3 regions of the Tardiphaga sp. vice154 genome follow, and region 3 is predicted to be linked to each of the others. Evidence: riboswitches for the same ligand, from Rfam matches in the RefSeq annotation. Region 3 holds a riboswitch; each other region holds the start of a gene.
The links. Region 3 has a riboswitch for cobalamin ahead of FIU28_RS02380 (TonB-dependent receptor). Riboswitches for the same ligand answer to the same signal wherever they lie in the genome.

Region 1 (5,864 bases), 1.8 Mb from region 3:
TCCGGCTGTCTTTCATGATCGCCATCCGCTTCTCGATCGTCCAGCCGCCGCCGAACGCGTCGGCGGTGTCGGCAAGGCCGTCCTCGTGCAGTGCGCTGGTGAGAATGATGCTGGCGGAGATTGCGAGCAGGGCGGCGATCACCGGGCTGACAAACTCGTTGGCGATCAGCAGTATCAGCGCCGATACAAGGCCGATGCCCAAGCCGACCACGGGAAAATACTTCATCGCCCGCGCCAGCCAGTCCGGCGCCGTCGCGCTCGCGGTGTCGCGCACCCGCACGATGGTGAGAAACCGGATCGCGTCGAGCAGCGAGTCGGGCAGGCGCATCAGATGTTTCCTGCGAGCACGTCCTGGAGATCGGCGACATCGGTGATCAGCCGTGCCGCCGCGCGCACCAATGGCACCGCCAGCATCGCGCCGGTGCCCTCGCCGAGCCGCAGGCCGAGGTCGAGCAGCGGCGTCGCGTCCAGCGCCGCCAGCGCGATGTCGTGGCCGCGTTCGGCCGAGCGGTGCGCGAACACGCAATAGCCGCGCGCTTCCGGGCACAGCCGGATCGCCAGCAGCGCCGCCGCGGTGGTGATGAAGCCATCGACGATCACCGGGCGGCGCTGCGACGCCGCACCCAGCACCGCGCCGGCCAGCATGGCGATCTCCAGCCCGCCGAACTCGCTGAGCACGTCGAGCGGCGCGGTGGCCTGGCTGCGCGCCGCGGCCTTGTGGATAGCGGCGCGCTTGCGTGCCATGCCGATATCGTCCTGTCCGGCGCCGACGCCGATGCAGTCGTCAAGGTCGGCCGGCGCCAGGCGATGCAGCAGCAGCGCGGAGGAGGCGGTGTTGCCGATTCCCATCTCGCCCAGCGCGACGATGTCGGCGCCGTTCCTGATCTCGCCGACCGCGATGCGGGCGCCGCGCGTCAGCGCGTCGGCCGCCTCCTGGGCCGTCATCGCCGGCTCGCGCGCGGCATTGGCCGTACCCAGGCGGATCTTGGCGTCGATCAACTGTGGGTGATGCGGCAACTCGGCCGCGACGCCGGAATCGACGACGCGGATCTCGACCCGGCTGGCGGTGGCGAAGGCATTGGCGGTGGCGCGGCCGGCCAGATAGGTCATCACCATCCCGACCGTCACCGCAGCGGGAAATTGCGAGACGCCTTCCTCGACCAGCCCGTGATCCGCGGCGAAAATCAGCAGCACCGCATTGTCGCCGCGCGGCTCGCCGGGATGCCGGATCTGGCCGAGCTGCAGCGCGAGTTCCTCGATTCGCCCGAGCGATCCCGGCGGCTTGGCCTTGCCGTCGATTCGCGCGCGGATCCCGGCCTCAGTCGCCGGATCGAGGGCGGCAATGGCGGGGGGCTGCCAGACAGGCTGGGAATCGGCGGTCATCATTCTGTTCCTTTACGCGACCCACCTGACGCAACACCGGCCGGCAGGTCAACCAAGGTTGACCCCAACGACCTCGCCCGGTAGCGTTGCGAATGATGGTCCTTCCGCGTGGAAGGTGAATAGGGAAGCCGGTGCGGGCGTTCGCGCTCTACTCCGGCGCTGCCCCCGCAACTGTAAGCGACGAGTCCTCGCCGGTGCCACTGGGAATGTCCCGGGAAGGCGGATGAGGGCAATGACCCGCGAGCCAGGAGACCTGCCATCGAAAACTGTGCTTTGGAGGCGTCGTCGGGGCGGGGTGCACCGGACGGGAGCGAGTTGACGGTCATGCCGTCGACGCGACCCAACAAAGCTCGCGGCCCCTTTGAGGGCACGATGGTGAGCCTATGATGGATCGCGACCCCGCCGATATTTTTGGCGAAACCTTGCTGGCCGAACCGCCGCGCGCACATGCGCCGGCCGGTTGCGTCGTGGTCAGCGTTTGTATCACCTGCAAATCTGCCGACGGCAACGCGGTGATCGGCCCGGAAATGTTCGACGCCGTGAAGGCGGCCTTGGGCGAGACGGAGGCCCGCGTGATGGTGCGGCCGGTGCAGTGCCTCGGTGTCTGCAAGCGGCCGGCGACGGTCGCCGTCACCAGTCCGGACGGCTACACTTTCCTGTTCGGCGACCTGCAGACCGAAACCGGCACCGCGGCGCTCTTGTCCTTCGTGCAGTCCTACCAGAAATCCGACTACGGCCTGGTGCCGTGGCGCGAGCGTGCCGACGTGCTGCGCAAGGGCATGGTGGCACGGGTGCCGCCGATGCGCTGGTCGCCCGATGACGGGCGCGCGCCGAAATGAGCGCGCTGGTCACCACACTGGTGCTGGGCGGCGCGCGGTCGGGCAAGTCGGCCTTTGCCGAGGCGCTGATCCACGACAGCAATTTTACCCGCGTGTACCTTGCCACGGCGACGCCCGGCGATGACGAGATGGCCGCGCGTATCGCGCAGCACCGCAAGCAGCGCGGCGACGGCTGGATTACCGTCGAGGAACCGCTGGCGCTGATCGATGCGCTGACCCGCGAGGCGACGCGCGGCCGCGCCGTGCTGGTCGATTGCCTGACGCTGTGGCTGTCCAACCTGATGTTCGCCGACCGCGACCCGGAAGTCGAAGCGCGCCGGCTGGTGCGCTTTCTCGGCGTGGCGCGCTATCCGATCGTGTTCGTCTCCAACGAAGTCGGCATGGGCCTGGTACCGGAGACGCCGCTCGGCCGCGCCTTCCGCGACGCCCAGGGCCGGCTCAACCAGATCGTCGCAGCGGCCGTGCCGCAAGTCGCCTTCATCGCAGCCGGGCTTCCGCTCTGGCTGAAAAATTCCCAGGAGTAATTCATGTCCCGCGTTCCCGTTACCGTCCTCACCGGCTTTCTCGGCGCCGGCAAGACCACGCTGCTGCGATCCTTGCTGACGCAGGCCGACGGCCGCCGCATCGCCGTGATCGTCAATGAATTCGGCGATGCCGGCTTCGACGGTGGCCTCGTCGAGGAATGCGCGGCCAATGCCTGCGCGCCTGGCGATATCGTCGAACTCACCAATGGCTGCATCTGCTGCACCGTGGCCGACGATTTCATCCCGACCATGGACAAATTGCTGTCGCGCGACATCCCGCTGGATGCGATTGTGATCGAGACATCGGGCCTCGCTTTGCCGCAGCCGCTGCTGAAGGCCTTTGCCTGGCCGGCGGTGAAGACCCGCGCCACCGTCGACGGCGTCGTCACCGTGGTCGATGCGCTGGCGCTATCGGAAGGCCGCGTCACGCTGGATGAGGATGCGGTCGCCGCTCAACGCGCTGCCGACGAAGGCATCGAGCATGATGATCCGATCGAGGAAGTGTTCGAGGACCAACTTGCTTGCGCCGATCTCGTCGTGCTGTCGAAGAGCGATCTGGTAACGGCCGAGCAGCTCGTTGAGATCGAGACCAAGCTGAAAGCTGTGCTGCGGCCCGGCGTCACCATCGTGCGCTCGAAGGGCGAGCTTGCGCCCGCGGTGCTGATCGGCCTCAACGCCGCCGCTGAGGACGACATGGCGGCGCGCGCCGGCCATCACGGCGAGGAGGAAGAGCACGACCACGATGATTTCGACAGCATCGTGGTGTTGCCCTCGGCCGCAGCGAGCGTCGATGCGATGCGCGCGCGCGTCAGCGAGGCTTTAGGCTTCGAGGGCGTATTGCGCGTCAAGGGCCACGCGCGGATCGCCGACAAGGCTGCGCCGATCGTCGTGCAGGCCGTCGGCAGCCGCGTCGAGCTGGCCTTCGCGCGCCCCGACGTGAAGCAGGCCGAGCATCTGGTGGTGATCGGGCTAAAGGGATTTGACGGCGACGCGGTGCGAAGGGCGTTGGCGTAGCGCTGTCGCCACCCTCCCCATTGCGGGGAGGGTGGCGCGTTGTGAGCGAAGCGAGCAAACGCGCCGGGTGGGGTAGCCACAAGCTCAGGAGCCAGCGGCTACCCCCGGCCTCCGCTTCGCTGCGGCCGACCCTCCCCGCAAGGGGGAGGGGCGGCCAATGGCTGTTGTGATAAACATTTGAATTGACCGCATGCACTTAAAGCTCGATCCCACTGGCGGCATTGACGACGGCGACGTCGCCCGCGATCTCGGGCAGGACACCGCCGACATCGTCGTGCTGTCGGCGGCCGACAGCGATCTGGCGTCGTTTCACGCCGCGCATGCGATGCTGCCGAAAGACTTCCCCAGCCTGCGGCTGACCAACCTGCTGGCGCTCGGCCATCCTGCCTCGGTCGATCTCTATGTCGAGCGCACGCTGGCGAAAGCCAGGATCGTCGTGCTGCGCATGCTCGGCGGCATCGGCTACTGGCCGCACGGTGTCGAGAGCCTGCGCTCTGATGCGCTGGCGCGCGGCGCGCAATTCATCTGCATCCCCGGCGAAATGTACTGGAACGCCGAACTCGCCGCACGCGGCACGGTCAACGATGAGACCACACAGGCGATGTGGCGCTATTGCAGCGAGGGCGGCGTCGACAATGCCCGGCTGGCGCTGCAACTCGCGGCGCACCAGATCGGCCATGGCGAGGCGCCGATGGCGGCGCGGCCGATGCCGTCGGCCGGCTTCTGGCCGAGCGAGCCGGTGCCGGACCATCGCCCCAACGCCGTCGTGATCTTCTACCGCGCGATCGTCGCCGGCGGCGACACCGCGGCGATCGGTGCGTTACGGCTGGCGCTCGAAGCGCGCGGGCTGAACGCCGTCTGCCTCTATGTCACCAGCCTGAAGGACGAGCGCTCCGCAGCCTTCCTGCGCGCCGCGCTTGCCGCGCATCCGGCCGATATCATCGTCAACGCCACGGCGTTCGCCACCGCCACCGCGCATGACGACGCCGGCGTGCTTTCGGCCTCGGGCTGTCCGATCCTGCAGGTCGCGCAGGCCGGCACCTCGCGCGCCGCCTGGGAGGCCTCGACCCGCGGGCTAACGCCGCGCGACCTCGCGATGCATGTCGTGCTGCCGGAGGTCGACGGCCGCATCTTCGCCAACGTGATTGCCTTCAAGGAACGCGGCGACAGCGATGGCGGTTTTGCGCCGGTGACGTTCCAGCCGGTGCCGGACCGCATCGACGCCACGGCCGATCTCGCCCACGCCTGGATCCGGCTACGCCGCGCCGAAGTACCCGAGCGACGGATTGCGCTGATCCTCGCCAACTATCCGAACCGCGACGGCCGGATCGCCAATGGCGTCGGCCTCGACACGCCGCAGAGCCTGATCGACGTGTTGGCGGCGATGCTCAGCGCCGGTTACGCGATCGATGAGGCACCGCTCGACGCCGCGGCGATGATGGGGCTGCTGCAACAGGGGCCGACCAATGCGCTGGCCGATCGTGCCGATCGCCGCGGCGGCGTGACGTGGTCGTTGGCCGACTATACGACCGCGTTTGCGACGCTGCCGCACACTGTGCGGCTGGCGGTCGAGGCGCGCTGGGGCATTGCCGACAGCGATCCGCATATCGTGGACGGCGCGTTCCGGCTGGGCCTGCATCGCTTCGGCAACGTGGTCGTCGGCGTGCAACCGGCGCGCGGCTACAATATCGATCCGAAGAGCACCTATCACGATCCCGACCTGGTGCCGCCGCATCATTATCTCGCGTTTTATCTCTGGCTCCGTCGCGAATTCGATACGCATGCCGTCGTGCATCTCGGCAAGCACGGCAATCTCGAATGGCTGCCGGGCAAGAGCGCCGGGCTATCCGCCGACTGTCTGCCGGACGCGGTGCTGGGCCCGCTGCCGCATCTCTATCCGTTCATCGTCAACGATCCGGGCGAAGGCATCCAGGCCAAGCGCCGCGGCTCTGCCGTGATCATCGACCATCTGACTCCGCCGATGACGCGCGCCGAACTGCACGACGATCTGGCGCGGCTGGAAAACCTGGTCGACGAATATGCGCTGGCGGCGGATCTCGATCCCAAGCGCGCGGGGGTGATCGCCGAGGATATTCTCTCGATG
Region 2 (5,864 bases), 1.8 Mb from region 3:
ACCTGGCCGACCTGGTTGGCGCTGGAAAAGCGCTTCGACACGGTGGTGACGCGCGGCTCGATCATCCATTTGTCCGTTGGCGTGATAGTCAGTGCGAAGCGCGCGAAATTCTTCGGCCGCCGCGCCAGCACTGCGCCGGTGGATAGGTCCGTGGCGTGAAGATAGGTGTAGGCGGCGTTGAACTTCATCAGGCCGGGCAACAGGATGACATCGGCGCCGACCTCCAGCCCGCTGGTTTCGGCGCGCGCGACGTTGACATAGTAACCGTTCGGCCGCGAGGCGTCGCTGACAAAGTTGATCAGATTGTTGAGGTCGTTGGCGAAGCCGGTAACGGAGAGAACCACCCGGCCGCCGAGCAGGCTCTGGTCGATGCCGGCGTCATAGCCGAAGCTGGTTTCTGGCGTCAGCGACGTGTTGCCATACTGCCGGTCGTAAAGCTGGAACAGGGTCGGCGCCTTGGCGCCGGTGCCGGCGCTGGCGTGGAATTTGGTGCCGGTCTCGCGGATCGCATAGGCCGCGGTCGCGCGCCAGGTCTCGAAGCGGGCGACATCCACCACATCGTCGACCCGGCCGCCCAGCGAGACGGTGAGCCGTTCGCCGATCGGCACCGACCACAGCGCGAACAGCGAGTTGGTATCCTGACGTCTGTCGAGGGCCGGCGTCTGCGCGCCGGGGATCGGCAGGAGGGCCGTGGTGGAGGTCTGCGCGGTCTCGGCCTGCGTCTTGGCGCCGGCGATCAGCGTGCCGAAGGCGCCGAGCTTCAGCGTCGCCTGGTACTCTGCGCCCAGGCTGTTGCCATTGTAGTCGGAGATCGTCGAGGTCGTATTTCGTGGCAACGTGTTGGTGCGGTAGGTCACGTCGTTGAACGAACGCTCGGTGTGGGTGTTCGACACGGTGACGGCGTGCGTGAGTACCCCGCCGAATGAGTCGATGGTCGCTCGCCCGTAGATGGTTTCCAGCAGCCGCGTCGCGGCGGATGGCGTGTCGGGAAACGTGCCGCTAGCGGCATCATAGGCCGAGCGGGTGAACGACGAGACGATGCCGGATTCCAGCCGGAGGCCTTCGCCGGCATCATAGCCGAGGCGGGCCGAGCCGCCGACGCGGTCAAAGCTGTCGCTCTCCATATTGGGGAAGCGCGCTTCGAGTGCGGGGATGCGATAGCCGTAGCGCGAGAAGCCGTTGCTGTGCTGGCCGCCGCCGGTGAAGGCGTAGGACCACGGCCCGCTCGAGCCGGTCAGCGAGCCCTGGGTCACTGCGGTCCCGTAGCTGCCGGCCTCGGTGCGGACATTGACCTGCGCGGGCCCGGCGCCTTTTCTGGTGATGATGTTGATGACGCCGGTCATGGCGTCGGAGCCGTACAGCGCGCTCTGCGGTCCTTTCAGCACCTCGATGCGTTCGACGGCAGAGGGCGTGAACATCGCGAATTCGAAATCGCCGGAGGCAGCGGTGGGATCGTTGACGCGGATGCCGTCGATCATCACCAGCGCCTGGCCGCTGTTGCCGCCGCGGATGCGTACATTGGCGGTGCCGCCGGGGCCGCCATTCTCGGAGATGTCGAGACCCGGCACGGTGCGCAGTGCATCGACCAGCGAGCCCGGATTGCTGGTGGCAATGGTCTCGCCGGAGACGACACTGATCGAACTGCCGGTCTGGCTGAGCGGCACCGGGGTGCGATCGGCGGTGACCACGAGTTCGGGGAGCTGTTGCGAGTTCGACTGCGCGCGCGCGGCACTGGTGCCGGCGCAGAATGCCAATATAGCTGCCGTGCCGGCAGCAAGATTCCGGATAGCCATCGATAACCCCTTCCGTCGACCCACCGTCGAACGAGTTGAAACTCGTCAGCGGCCGGTCTCCTGGCTCGCGGTCGTCTCTCGATCCGCCTTCCCAGACCTGCTCAGGTCCAGTGGCGTCGTGGATCGAAAATGGCCGCTTACAGTTGCGGGGGCAGCCGCGGAATAGGGGAGTAATCCCCGCACCGCATTCCCGTTTCACCTCCTTGCGGGAGGCACCGATGACGGATCACAGGAAGCACAGCGCCGGGAAGCGTGCAACCGTCCAGGTCGAAGGCGCTCAGTGTCAAAGGCGCTCAGACCGGCGGCCAGCTGCGCATCGTCATGTCGGCGATGCGGCGCAACTGCGCGTGGTCGGCGCCGCCGGCGGCCTGCACCGCCATGCCCTGCAGCATCGCGGAAATGTAGCGCGCCAGATCGGCGGCGTCGGCGCCCTCCGGCAGATCGCCTTCGGCGAGCGCGCGCGCAAAGCGCTGGCGCAAATCGCTTTCGCCCTTGGCGCGGCGGGCCATCAATTCCTGCTTGATCGTCTCGGCGGCGTCGCCGCAGCTCAGCGCGCCCTGCACGGCAAGGCAGCCCGGCGGGTGCGCGGGGTTGGTCAGCGCGTCGGCGGCCTCGTACAACACATGCGAGACGACCTCGCGCGCCGTCGGCTTGGTCAGCGCGACCTGGAAATAGCCGCCGGGGCCATCGACATAGCGGTCGAGCGCCTTGCGAAACAGCTCTTCCTTGTTGCCGAAGGCGGCATACAGGCTGGGCTTGGTGATGCCCATCGCCTCGGTCAGGTCGGCCATCGACGCGCCCTCATAGCCCTTGCGCCAGAAAACCTGCAGGGCGAGGTCGAGTGCCTGTTCGCAACTGAATTCGCGCGGGCGGCCCATGATGGCCATGTGACGATGCCTCCAGAATAGATCTAACGAGTTTCGTACCTTTCGTTAGATATGTCTCTTGACAGCGGAAGTCGATCCCCCATCTATACCGAACGTTACGGATGTGTGCGGTGCAGCATAGCGCCAAGTCATCTTACCCGAATACCGGGCTCAAACGAGTCCAAGGCTTGATGGGATTCGCCATGACCCAGAATATCGCCCGCAAGATCCTGATCGGCACCGGGATCGCCCTGGTCGCCGTGACCATCGGCGGCAGCGCCGCGCTGATCAATCTGTCCAGCTATGCGGCGCAGGCGGAGACCGCCGCGGCTGTTCCGCCTGCCGTGTCGGCCTCCGTCGCCGTGGTCGCCGCCCGCGCGACGGCCCCCTCCGACGCGTTTTCCGGCCGGCTCGAGGCCGTGGAGCGGGTCGAGATACGCTCCCGCGTCGCCGGCGCAATCCAGGAAATTCACTTTCGCGAGGGCGCGCTGGTCAAGAAGGGCGACCTCCTGGTGCTGATCGACCCCGGCCTCTTCGCCGCCGACGTGGCGCGGGCCGACGGCCAGGTCGCCGCCGCCCGCGCCCGGCTGGTGCTGACCAAGAACGAATTCGACCGCGGCCAGCAGCTCAACGATTCGCGCTGGATCTCGCAGAAGGACCTCGACAGCCGCATCAACGGTTTTCGCGAGGCGGAGGCCAACCTGAAGGCGGCTGAAGCCGCGCTGCAGACCGCCAGGCTCAATCTCGGCTATACCGAGATCCGTGCGCCGGTTGCCGGCCGCGTCGGCAAGATCGAAACCACCGTGGGAAATCTGATCGCGGCAGGGCCCGGCGCGGAGGTGCTGACCACGCTGGTGTCGATCAATCCGATCTATGCCAGCTTCAACGCCGACGAGCAGGTGGTGACGCGCGCGCTGAAGACGCTGGTGGACGACAAGACCCCGGCGGATATCGACCGCATTCCGGTCCAGATGGTCACCGGCGCGTCGGACAAATCGATTAAGGGCCACATGCAGTTCATCGACAATCAGGTCGATGCGAAAAGTGGCACCGTGCGGGTCCGCGCCCAGTTCGACAATGCTGACGGAAGGCTGATGCCGGGCCAGTTCGCGCGGCTGTCGATGGGCCAGCCGAAGCCCGAGCAGACCCTGCTGGTTTCTGAGCGTGCGGTCGGCACCGACCAGAACAAGAAGTTCGTGATGGTGGTCGACGACAAGGACAGGGCGGAATACCGCGAGGTCACGCTCGGCGTCTCGGTCGAAGGCCTGCGCGTGGTGCTCGGCGGGCTGAAAGCCGGCGAGCGGATCGTCGTCAACGGCCTGCAGCGGGTGCGTCCGGGCGTGCAGATCAAGCCGGAAATGGTGGCGATGGACTCAGCCCATCTGGAGCAGGCCAAGACCGCCGTCGCGGCGCGCTGATTATTTCACCCTCCCCCTCCAGGGGAGGGTGAAGAACTGCGACGCCATTCCAGCGACCCGTCAATCGTGCCGGCACCAGTGCCTGCTATGCGCGCTGCCATTGAAAAGATGACACCATGAACTTCTCCCGATTCTTCATTGATCGCCCGATCTTTGCCGGCGTGCTGTCGACGCTGATCTTCCTGGCGGGCCTGTTGTCGATGCCGGTGCTGCCGATCTCGGAATATCCCGAGGTGGCGCCGCCGACCGTGGTGGTGCGCGCGACCTATCCCGGCGCCAACCCGAAAGTCATTGCGGAAACCGTGGCGACGCCGATCGAGGAGCAGATCAACGGCGTCGAGGGCATGCTCTATATGAGCAGCCAGGCGACCACCGACGGGTTGATGACGCTGAACGTCACGTTCCGGCTCGGCACCGATCCCGACAAGGCGCAGCAGCTGGTGCAGAACCGCGTGTCGCAGGCCGAGCCGCGGCTGCCGCAGGAAGTCCGCACGCTGGGCATCACCACCATCAAGAGCGCACCCGATCTCACGATGGTGGTGCATCTGACCTCGCCCAACGGCCGCTACGACATGACGTATCTGCGCAATTACGGCGTGCTCAACATCAAGGACCGCCTGGCGCGCCTCGAAGGCGTCGGCCAGGTGCAGCTGTTCGGCTCCGGCGACTATTCGATGCGGGTCTGGCTCGACCCGCAGAAGGTCGCGGAGCGCGGGCTTTCGCCCGGCGACATCGTCAAGGAGATCCGTGCCCAGAACGTGCAGGCCGCCGCCGGCGTGGTCGGCGCGTCGCCGGGCGAGCCGGGGCTCGATCTACAGCTCTCGATCAATGCGCAGGGCCGGCTGCAGACCGAAGAGGAATTCGGCGAGATCATCGTCAAGAACGGCAGCAATGGCGAAGTGACGCGGCTGCGCGACGTCGCGCGGATCGAACTCGGTGCCGCCGACTATTCGCTGCGCTCGCTGCTCAACAATGATTCCGCCGTGGCGATCCCGATCTTCCAGTCGCCGGGCTCCAACGCCATCCAGATCTCCGACAACGTCCGCAAGACGATGGCCGAGCTGAAGCAGAACATGCCGGACGGCATGGACTACAGTATCGTCTATGACCCCACCCAGTTCGTCCGCGCTTCCATCGAAGCCGTGATCCATACGCTGCTGGAAGCGGTGGCGCTGGTGGTGCTGGTCGTCATCCTGTTCCTGCAGACCTGGCGCGCCTCGATCATCCCTTTGATCGCGGTGCCGGTGTCGGTGGTCGGCACCTTTGCGGTGATGCATCTGTTCGGTTTCTCGATCAACGCGCTGACGCTGTTCGGACTGGTGCTGGCGATCGGCATCGTGGTCGACGACGCCATCGTCGTGGTCGAGAACGTCGAGCGCAACATCGAAGCAGGCCTGGCGCCGAAGGAGGCGGCCTATCAGGCGATGCAGGAAGTCACCGGTCCGATCATCGCGATCGCCCTGGTGCTGGTCGCGGTGTTCGTGCCGCTGGCCTTCATCACCGGGCTCACCGGGCAGTTCTACAAGCAGTTCGCGCTGACGGTGGCGATCTCCACGGTGATCTCCGCGTTCAACTCGCTGACGCTGTCGCCGGCGCTCGCCGCGCTTCTGCTGAAAGGCCACGACGCACCCAAGGATGCGCTGACCCGCGGGATGGACAGAGTGCTCGGCGGTTTCTTCAAGCGCTTCAACCGTGCCTTCACCTGGAGCTCGAACGCCTATGGCGGCGGCGTCGCCAGCGTGATCTCGCGGCGCGGCATCGTGATGGTCGCCTATGTCGTGCTGGTC
Region 3 (5,864 bases):
CGGAATGACAATTTTTCACTTCTTCAAATACCGCCAGCCGATCACGACGCCGCTGACCGAGATCGTCATCCCCAGCAGCGACAGCAGCCACACCACGATGTCCCAGGCCGGCCGATGCGCCAGCAGCCACGGAAAATCGAACCGGTGTGGCGCATCGAACAGCCAGCGGTAGGAGCGCCGGTTGCTATCGCTGCGGCCGAGAATGTCGCCGGTCACGGGATCGATGTGAAACCAGCTCTGCGCTTCGTCGTCGAAGCCCGCGCGCAGCACCGGCAATATCCGGGTGTCGTGATGCGCGTACCAGTATGAATCGTACTGCGTCAGCCGCGCTTGCATCGGCATCGCCACCTCCGGCAGCAACGCGCGCGCAGCAGTGAACAGGCGGGCGTCGGTCAATGGCGCAGCGGCGCCGCTGACGGGGTCCCGGACGCTCTGCGCGCCACGCCGATCCGCCAGCAACGTCAAGGGCGTGCCGCCAACCCAGACGTAGCGCGCCTCGACCGCCGCCATCGAAGGCGTTGCCGGCGAGACGGCCGCAATCGTCGGCGCATCATGCCCCGCATAAAGCTGCAGCATCTGCGGCGACGGACCGCGCGCCGTGAACCACGCGCCGGGATTGACCGACAGCCAGCCGGAGAACATCCACGTCAGCACAAAGATGCCGGCGAAAAACCCGGTGACGTGGTGCCAGGCCATCCAACCGCTGTAGGGCGTGATGGCGCCGCCATGGTAGCGCAGCCGCAGCCGCACCCGCAAAATGCCGATCCAGATGCCGCTCACCGCCACCACCAGGCAGATGCCGGAGACCCACAAAATCACCTGACGCCACAACGCGCCGTCCCGGCGCAGCACAGTCGGATAGATCCAGTGCGGGATCGAGCCCAGCCAGTTCCAGACCCGCTCGGTCGCGGTGGTATCGAGCACGACCTCGCCGGAACGCGACGACACGTAGAGCCTTGTGCCGGCGGCATCATTCAGCGCGATCTGGTACAGCGGCCGCAGCGCATCGTAGCGCGCGGTGACGCTCCACTGGTCGCGATCGACCATTTCGATCAGGCGCACGTCGGCTGCGCCGGGATAGTGGCGCGCAACCGCCAGCGCCTGGTTCTCTGTAATGCCGTCGATCACGCGGCCATCGACGGCGGAAATCGTCAGCCGCTTGTCGTCCCAGCCCGTCAGCCGATACACCGGCACGGCGGCAAGCATGGTGAGCCGCAGGTCACGGGGATATCGCGTCGCGCCGGCCGCCGCCATGGCCTGGTCGGGCGACAGCGCAACCTTCGACCACTCGATTTCCGGCAGCGCCGCCAGCCTCTCCTGATCGGAGAGGCCGGGAAATGCGACATACATCATCACCACACCGGAGGCGAACCACATCGCAAACAGCAGGCAGGTGACGATGCCGATCCAGCGGTGGCCGATATACAGCCACCGCCGCAGTTTTCGCGTGACCGCGCGCCGCACCCTAGAACTTCACGTTGACGGCGAGCCGGGCGGTGCGCGGCATGCCGAGGATCCACTGGTTGTCGCTGTAGCTCGACGTCGCGTAGATCTTGTCGAACAGATTGTAGACCCGCAGCGACACCGTGGTGTTGACGTCGGGCTTCCATTGCAGGCCGGCATTGACCAGCGTGTAGGCCGGCATCTCCAGCGTGTTGGCGTTGTCCGCAAAGGTCTTGCCTACGATCTGCACGCCGGCATTGGCGAACCAGTCCGGCGCGAAGGCCCAGCCCAGCCAGACGTTGGAGACGTTCTGCGGCACGTTGACCGGCACGTTGCCGGCATAATTTACCGTGCCGCCGTTGCCCGGCTGCAGGAAGTTATCGTATTTCGCTTTCAGGAATGCGGTATTAGCGTCGATCCGCCAGCCGTGGTCGAGCGCAAGGCCGAGCGAGGCCTCGATGCCGCGTGACGACTGCTGGCCGACCTGCACTACGAGGCCGGGATTGTTGAGATCGCGCGTCAGCAAATTGTTTTTGACGATCTCATAGGCCGCCAGCGTCCACTCGCCGCGGCCGCCCCAGAACGATTGCTTGACGCCGATCTCGGCCTGCTTGCCGGTGGCCAGTTCGAATTTCGAATTGGCATTGCTGGCGGTGAGCAGTCCGCCGATCGGATCGGTCGCGGTGGAATACTGGCCGTAGAAGGCGAGATCCCTGACCGGCGTGAACACGGCGCCGGCGCGCCACGAGGTCGCGGAATAGTCTTTGTTGTAGCTGTTGGCGGGGTTGCGCAGATCGGTGCGCTCGACGCTCGGCTGGTCCTGCCGGACGCCTGCGATCAGCGAGAGCTGCTCGGTCACGGCCAGCCGGTTCTCGGCGAAGAAGGCATATTGCGTGGCGACGCTGGAGAAGCCCGGCGTGGTCGGATCCGGGCTGACAAACACGCCGGGGTCGAAACTAAACGGATTGACCGACGACGAGCCGCCGTAGGGCGAATTGTTGGTGTGCTTGAACTCGATGCGGTTGACGTCGAAGCCGGCGACGAACTCGTTCGCCATGCCGAGCACATGGCCCTTGAAGCTCGCGTCCATGCGGTCGCCGATCTGTTGCTGATCGTGGAAAATCTCGAGATAGTCACCGCGATCGATCAGGCCGGTCGCCGGATTGTGCGTATAGATCTCGGCCTCCTTCCAGTGCCGCTTGCTGTACAGATAATACAGCGTGTTGCGGATCGAGACGCCGTCGGCGACCTGCCATTCGGTCTTGACCTGATTCCAGCTGTCCTGGAAGCGGATGGTGCTGTCGCCAACATTGTAGTTCTTGAAGCGCAGGCGTTCGTCGAACTGGCCATTGATCAACGGCGTGCCGAAATAGCGCGACGGGTTGCGATCGCCGTAATCCGTGGAGAGCGTCCAGACGATGTCCTCGGTCTGCTTGATCTGTACCGCCGCGTGGATGGCGACATTCGAATTGTTGTCGCGGTCGACCCAGCCGTCCGACATGTTGCCGGTGGCTGTAAGGCGGTAGGCGACGTCCTTGTTGATCGGGCCGCCCGAGTCCACCGCGATGCGGCGCGTCAAATTGCTGTCGAACGAGATTTCGGCCTGGTTGCGCGGGATCCACGACGGCATCTTGGAGATCACGTTGATGGCGCCGCCGATCGCGCCCTCGCCATACATCACCGATGCCGGGCCGCGCAGCACCTCGATATGCTCGGCCGACCAGGTATCGAACGGGAAGGTGACGGTGCCCGATCCGACATAAAGACGCGTGCCGTCATACAGCGTCTTCACCGAATCGACGCCGGTGAAGCCGCGGCTGCTGAAGGCGACGCCGCCATTGCCGGGCTCTCCGATCGCCGTGATGCCGGTGGCGTTCTGCGTGACCGCGTCGAGCAGGTTCTGCTGGCCGCGTTCGGCCAAGGTCTCGGAAGTAATGATCTCGACGCTGGCCGGGGTCTGCAGCCGCGTCAAATTGAGCCGGCTGCCGGTCGAGGTCGTGCCGGTGAGGTTCAGTGTCGGCGCGGCGAAGCCGGCCGGCCCGCGCGGCGCCTCGACGGGCGCGGCGTTTGTCGCCGCCGAACGGTTGGACCGCGATCGCGTGGCGCGGACGGGGGTGCCGGTGGCGGCGCGACGTTTTGCGGCGGCGGCGGGCGATTGCACCACGACGGGATCGAGCGATTGGGTCGGAGGAGAGCTTTGCGCCCAGCCCGCGGCAGGCACCAGCAGGCAGGAAAACGCGACGGAATACAGGAAAGGATGGCATCGACTGGATGCAGAACGGGCGGAGATCATGATCGACTCGCGGTTACGTGGCACGTCACCGCGAACGAGGTCGATCCATACTTCCAGGGAAATACGGCTCGACACCCACCAGGACACCCCGCCCAATGCGCTTCGCGTGTGACCACGACTGGCGGCAGGTCTCCTGGCTCGCGGGTCAATGCCTGTCACCGCCTTCCCAGACCGCGAGGTCCAGTGGCTGATGGCGAAAGGCTCGCCGCTTACAGTTGCGGGGGCAGCCGCGGAATCGGGACTCGGTCCGAAGAACTCCGCCCTCACCGCATTCCCTTTTGATCCCCGAGGGGAACCGTCTCGATCACGATAGGGTGAGCGATCGATACGAGTCAACGCGCTTGGCGGGCAGCACTGCCCAGCGAACGCGATTGCCGGCCGGCGTTGCCGCAACGCCATGCAAACTCCGGCGACCGCAGCTCGGCCCCCTGTCACAGCCACGTCAATCAACTTCCCTAGAGCCGTTCTCATCAGAGCCTTGCGTCAGGAGTTCGGCATGACCATTCGCCTTTCGCGCCGCCGCTTTCTCTCCACCGCCGCGGCAACCGGCGCATCGCTGGTCGCGATGCCCTATCTCAGCCGCGCCGCCGATCGGCCGATCGTGTCGCATGGTGTGCAGTCCGGCGACATCGGAATGGATAGCGGCATGATCTGGTCGCGCGCCGACCGCGCCGCGCAGATGATGGTCGAGGTCTCCACCACGGAGTCCTTCAAGAACGTTCGCGCGCTGCCGCCGATCGCGGCTCTGCCGGAAAGCGACTTCGCCGCAAAACTACTGCTCGACAATCTGCCGGCCGGGCAGGACATTTTCTACCGCGTCAACTTCCGCGACCTGTCGCACACCGACATCGTCGGCGAGCCCGTCATTGGCCGCTTCCGTACCGCGCCGGCCGACATGCGCGACGTTTCTTTCGTCTGGGGCGGCGACGTGGCAGGTCAGGGCTTTGGCATCAATGCCGAGGACGGCGGCATGAGAACCTTCGCTACCATGCGCAAGCATAGCCCGGATTTCCTGATCCATTCCGGCGATACCATCTATGCCGACGGCGTCATCACCGCAGAGACCAAACTGCGCGATGGCAAGGTCTGGAACAACACCACGACCGTTCCGGAAAAAGCCAAGGTCGCCGAAACGCTTGATGAATTCCGTGCCGCGCACAAATACAATCTGCTCGATGAGCATGTCCGCGCTTTCAACGCGGCGGTCCCGGTGTTCGGCCAGTGGGACGATCACGAGGTCACCAACAACTGGTCGCTGTCGAAGCAATTGTCGGATTCTTACAAGGTCCGCGACATCTCGCTGCTCGCCGCGCGTGGCGCCCGCGCCTTTCACGAGATGTATCCGATCCGCGCAAACCCGACCGAGCCCGGCCGGGTCTACCGCACGCTGAACTATGGCCCGCAACTCGACGTCTTCATGCTCGACGAGCGCAGCTATCGCGGTCCCAACGGCCCGAACCTGCAGGACAGCTATGGGCCGGATGCGTATTTCATCGGACCGGAGCAGATGGCCTGGCTGAAGCGCGCCTTGCTGGCCTCGAAGGCGACGTGGAAAGTGATCGCCTCCGACATGCCGATCGGCATCATCGTCGAGAACGATGCGGTGAATCACACCGGCTCCGAGGCAATCGCGCAGGGCGACGGCCCGGCGCGCGGCCGCGAACTGGAGATCGCCGACATCCTGCGCTTCATCAAGACGGCAGGGATCGTCAACACGGTGTGGCTTACGGCCGACGTGCACTACACCGCAGCCCACTACTACAGCCCCGAGAAGGCCCAGTTCCAGGATTTCGAGCCGTTCTGGGAGTTCGTTTCCGGCCCGTTCCACGCCGGTACTTTCGGGCCCGGCGCAATGGACAATACCTTCGGTCCGGAGGTGAAATTCGTGAAGGCGCCGGGTCCGGGCCAGCAGAACCTGCCGCCCTCGGCCGGGATGCAGTTCTTCGGACACGTCAAAATCGACGGCCAAACCGGCCAAATGACCGTGACTCTGCGTGATCGGGACGATACGGCGCTGTGGGCGACCGTTCTGGACCCGAAAATCACGTAACGGAACAGTGGATTTGCTTGTTTTCCGGCGCGTTCTGACTATATTGCGCCGCAACGCGTCCGAGTACCCGGCCCCTTC

Region 1: another riboswitch for cobalamin. It lies ahead of FIU28_RS20125 (DUF1636 domain-containing protein); the one in region 3 lies ahead of FIU28_RS02380 (TonB-dependent receptor).
Region 2: another riboswitch for cobalamin. It lies ahead of FIU28_RS20070 (TonB-dependent receptor plug domain-containing protein); the one in region 3 lies ahead of FIU28_RS02380 (TonB-dependent receptor).

What each region holds. Positions count from the first base shown of each region.
Region 1 covers NZ_CP041399.1:4,296,997-4,302,860, reverse strand. Annotated here, with positions in the region: gene FIU28_RS20135 (adenosylcobinamide-GDP ribazoletransferase) at 1-328, opposite strand, end outside; gene cobT (nicotinate-nucleotide--dimethylbenzimidazole phosphoribosyltransferase) at 328-1,383, opposite strand; cobalamin riboswitch at 1,463-1,658, shown strand; gene FIU28_RS20125 (DUF1636 domain-containing protein) at 1,770-2,222, shown strand; gene cobU (bifunctional adenosylcobinamide kinase/adenosylcobinamide-phosphate guanylyltransferase) at 2,219-2,746, shown strand; gene cobW (cobalamin biosynthesis protein CobW) at 2,750-3,760, shown strand; gene cobN (cobaltochelatase subunit CobN) at 3,951-5,864, shown strand, end outside.
Region 2 covers NZ_CP041399.1:4,282,137-4,288,000, reverse strand. Annotated here, with positions in the region: gene FIU28_RS20070 (TonB-dependent receptor plug domain-containing protein) at 1-1,793, opposite strand, end outside; cobalamin riboswitch at 1,827-2,028, opposite strand; gene FIU28_RS20065 (TetR/AcrR family transcriptional regulator) at 2,087-2,680, opposite strand; gene FIU28_RS20060 (efflux RND transporter periplasmic adaptor subunit) at 2,863-4,077, shown strand; gene FIU28_RS20055 (efflux RND transporter permease subunit) at 4,194-5,864, shown strand, end outside.
Region 3 covers NZ_CP041399.1:513,998-519,861, forward strand. Annotated here, with positions in the region: gene FIU28_RS02375 (PepSY domain-containing protein) at 16-1,464, opposite strand; gene FIU28_RS02380 (TonB-dependent receptor) at 1,466-3,736, opposite strand; cobalamin riboswitch at 3,843-4,051, opposite strand; gene FIU28_RS02385 (alkaline phosphatase D family protein) at 4,233-5,786, shown strand.